DNA from 2 places in the Cyclobacterium sp. SOCE241 genome. Region 2 is predicted to be linked to the other one. Evidence: riboswitches for the same ligand, from Rfam matches in the RefSeq annotation. Region 2 holds a riboswitch; the other holds the start of a gene.
What was found. Region 2 has a riboswitch for S-adenosylmethionine ahead of WG932_RS09075 (O-succinylhomoserine sulfhydrylase). Riboswitches for the same ligand answer to the same signal wherever they lie in the genome.

Region 1 (2,207 bases), 2.3 Mb from region 2:
ATATTTGGTCAACAACGGCTTGTCTCCGTTTAAAGATCAACCCAACAATTTTGGGATGAAGATCATCGGAGGAAATCGCAGGTGGTTGTATTCTTTTGATGTTTTCAATATTGCCAACTCTGGAAGGGCCAGTGAAAATCAAGACCACACACTCAATAGTGTAAGGTTGTATGGGAACTATGGTTATCAGCTTTACAAAATGAGAAATCTTGAACTTGGTGTGATGGCCGGCTTAGGCTATGGGAATGTCCGATACACACTATCAAAAGATAATAAGCCGGATTTTCCTGCTTTGTTTGAAGAGCCGGATTACGATGGTTACTTAAAAAGCAGCGGGTTAATGGCTAAATCCGAAGTGATGGTGGCTTATGCAATACCTGTATTTAAGAAGATGTTTAGGATGGTTTCCTCAGCACATGCTGGTTACGAACAGCCTTTAAATAAGTATAAATTTGGAGATTTGAACATGACCAATTATATGGCCGGGCCCTATTTTCAAATTGGCCTTGGAATAAGGCCTTGACGGAATCCTCGCGATGTTGGGATAGGAAAATATTTCGAGGACAGTACATTATGCTTTAGCAGTTTATATTAAAAAATAAAACTACGACCAATATTTATTTGTTAGTCAAAGTCTTCAAACAAATTAGATTTCAAAAATAACAGCTATTTACATCTCCTATTTGTTTAGGTTCTATGATTGAGGAGATTTATTAAACCCTATATCTCTATAGGTTATTAAAGATTTTCACAAAAAAAAGAACTTATTTACTGAATTCATGTTACTTTTGAATCGCTTATCGAGAAAGACGGAGGGTAGGGCCCTATGATGTCTTAGCAACCTGAGTTAACAAGGTGCTAATTCCCGTTCCGGAAATGCCGGATAAAGATGAGCCGCAAAAGTTAGAAAAATGCTCTAGTTTTACATCGGTTCATGCTCGTATAAGCTTTTTATTTTAATATACGATTCAAATGGCAAACAGAACCAACTTATTACTTCAACAATTACAAAAGCGCATTTTGATATTGGATGGTGCTATGGGTACCATGATCCAAAGATATGGGCTTAAGGAGGAAGATTTTAGAAATCAAGAACTTGCCACTGTCAAAAAATCATTAAAAGGTAACAATGACTTGCTGTCTTTGACCCGGCCGGATATCATCAAAGCGATTCACAAAGCTTATTTTGAAGCAGGAGCAGACATTGTAGAAACCAATACTTTTAGCAGTACCACAATTGCTCAGGAAGATTACGGACTTGCAGAACTGGCCTATAAACTCAATTTTGAGTCTGCCAAGCTTGCCCGAGAAGTGGCCGACGAATTCTCCGCCGACGAACCTGAAAAACCAAGATTTGTGGCAGGAGCTATTGGGCCAACCAACAGAACTGCTTCCCTATCTCCGGATGTAAATGACCCCGGTTTCAGAGCTGTAAGCTTTGACCAATTGGTCAGTGCCTATGCGGAGCAGGTAGAAGGGTTATTGGATGGAGGTGTGGATACCCTTTTGGTTGAAACGGTATTTGATACCTTAAATGCCAAAGCAGCAATTTTTGCCATTCAAGAAGTTTATGAAAAGAGGGGATTACCCTTGGAACCTTCAGAAGGAGGCATTCCCATAATGGTCTCGGGAACCATCACTGACGCTTCCGGAAGAACCCTTTCCGGACAAACCACAGAGGCATTCTTAATATCAATTGCACATGTGCCCTTATTGAGTGTAGGCTTAAATTGTGCCTTAGGGGCAGCTGAACTTAGACCCTACTTAAAGGTCTTGTCAGACAAGTCCCCCTTCAATGTGAGTGTTTACCCCAATGCCGGCCTTCCCAATGAATTTGGAGAATACGATCAGGGTCCGGAAGAAATGGATAAGGAAGTAAGCCTGTTTTTAAAAGAAGGCTGGGTCAATATTGTTGGTGGCTGCTGCGGAACCACTCCGGAACATATTGCTGCTTTGGCCGAGTCTGCAAGTAAATATCCGCCAAGAAATCTACACGTTTTAACGGAAGAAGATTAATTTCATGAGTAAACCTACTAAAATATCCACCTTGCAATTATCAGGGTTAGAGCCACTGATTTTTAATGAATCCTTAAATTTTGTGAACATTGGTGAGCGTACCAATGTCACAGGTTCTAAGAAATTCGCAAGACTTGTATTGAATGACAACTATGACGAAGCGCTTGAAGTAGCCTTAGACCAAGTACGAG
Region 2 (2,207 bases):
AAAAATTATAATTTCGCTTTCTTAGCTGTTTTACTTTTTATTTCTACCACAGTTTTTGCCCAAGACCCTACGAGATTTAAAGGACAGGTGGAGAAAATCCATCAAGACAATCCTATTCAGGAAAATTTGAATAGTATCGTTTTCACAGGTAGTTCTACCATAAGAATGTGGAAAAGCCTGCAGGAAGACTTTCCACAACACAATGTTATCAATGCAGGATTTGGTGGGTCTCAGGCTAGTGACTTGCTATACTATATTGATGAACTTATTTTGGATTATAAACCTACCAAAGTTTTTATTTATGAAGGAGACAATGACATTTCCTCAGGTAAGTCCACTGATGAAATACTAATGACCTTCAATCTGATTACAAGTAAAATCCATGAAGCATTGCCTGAAACAGAAATCGTTATCATCAGTCCAAAACCAAGTGTTGCACGATGGAAGCTTGCTGACCAGTACCTTGAGTTGAACAAAAAATTAAAAAAATTTACTAAAAGTGAAAAGTACATGAAATATGCTGATTTATGGAAGCCAATGCTTAATAAAGATAAAGAGCCTATGGATGACATCTTTATCAAAGATAACCTTCACATGAATGAAAAAGGTTATGCCATATGGGCAAAAACCATTAAAAAGTATTTATAATTAAGCCAATTACCTATATGAGGCACTCGAGTAACTGAGTTCTAACATTGTGAAAGAGATTAAAATTTATTCCCTTTACTATTGAATCGCTAGGCTATTCAATAGTAAAGGGATTATTTTTACTTAAAGATATTCTTTAACCCTAAGAACTGGCACCAGCAGAAAAGTAACCAATATAAATACAAGAGAGAATTTGGAAAATCGAAATCCCCTTGTTTTCTTTGCAATAAATTCAGGAAACTGATTTATAAAGAAGAGGCGAGAGATCAGGCTCTGTGAACCTCTGGCAACCTTCCAACCAAGGAAAGGTGCCAATACCTGCCCAATAAAGGGAACGATAAATTAGACAATATGACATTACACACAATCTCCACCTTTACTTTTCTAGACTTATTTTGCTGTTCTTCAATCTTACTGAAGAAGGGTAAAACACATGTACCCACCTTTAGATAATCTTCTTTTATGAATTATAAAAATTTTGAAACCCAAGCTGTAAGGATTGCTACTTCTTCCTCTGATCAGAGAGAACATTCCGCACCTCTGTACCTAAGTTCTAGTTTTGTTTTTGATTCAGCAGAACAAGCCAGACAAATGTTTGCAGACGAAATTGAAGGCAATATTTATTCAAGGTATGCCAACCCTAACACCAGTGACCTAATAGAAAAAGTATGTGCTGCCGAAGGCACCGAAAGTGGTATTACTACTGCTTCAGGTATGGCTGCTATGTTTGGCAGCATGGCTTCCCTCCTAAGACAAGGAGACCATGTTTTGGCTTCAAGATCATTGTTTGGTTCTACCCATCAACTCCTAACTCGAATATTTCCAAAATGGGGAATTTCCCATACTTATGGAGACATCTCAGATATAGATAAGTGGGAAGAACTGGTACAACCCAACACCAAGATGTTGTTCATAGAAACACCTTCTAATCCTGGTTTAGAGATTATTGACTTGGAGTACATTGCTAAATTCGCCAACGCCCATAATTTAGTACTCGTGGTCGACAATTGTTTCGCTACCCCTTATTTACAACAACCTGCAAAATGGGGAGCACATATTGTTACCCACAGCGCCACAAAATTCATAGATGGGCAAGGAAGGGTTTTAGGGGGCTTATTCTAGGCAAAAAAGAATTGATCGATGAAGTGCAATTTTTTATGCGCCATACTGGACCATCGTTGTCCCCATTCAATGCATGGGTTTTAGCCAAAAGTATGGAAACACTGGCTGTTAGAATGGACAGGCATTGTGAAAATGCTTTAAAAATTGCTCAATATTTTGAAGGTAACCCGGAAGTGGAGGTAGTAAAATACCCATTTCTAGCCTCTCATCCACAGTTTCATCTCGCCAAAAAACAAATGAAACATGGAGGCGGTATAATCACGCTGACATTGAAGGGAGGGTTATCCCGAGCCAAGAAATTTATTGACCAATTGCAGATGATATCTGTCACAGCAAATCTAGGAGACACCCGTAGCATCGTGACGCATCCTGCCTCTACCACTCATAGCAAGCTATCTGAAGAAGAAAGAGAAAAAGTTGGTATACTAAATGGTTTG

Region 1: linked by a shared signal. The riboswitch ahead of WG932_RS28980 (homocysteine S-methyltransferase family protein) and the one ahead of WG932_RS09075 (O-succinylhomoserine sulfhydrylase) in region 2 are both predicted to bind S-adenosylmethionine.

The regions. Positions count from the first base shown of each region.
Region 1 is NZ_CP149779.1:5,698,309-5,700,515, forward strand. Features, by position in the region: gene WG932_RS28975 (hypothetical protein) at 1-523, shown strand, start outside; SAM riboswitch class I at 795-896, shown strand; gene WG932_RS28980 (homocysteine S-methyltransferase family protein) at 973-2,016, shown strand; partial or broken gene metH (methionine synthase) at 2,021-2,207, shown strand, end outside.
Region 2 is NZ_CP149779.1:1,858,780-1,860,986, forward strand. Features, by position in the region: gene WG932_RS09070 (SGNH/GDSL hydrolase family protein) at 1-648, shown strand, start outside; SAM riboswitch class I at 891-992, shown strand; partial or broken gene WG932_RS09075 (O-succinylhomoserine sulfhydrylase) at 1,111-2,207, shown strand, end outside.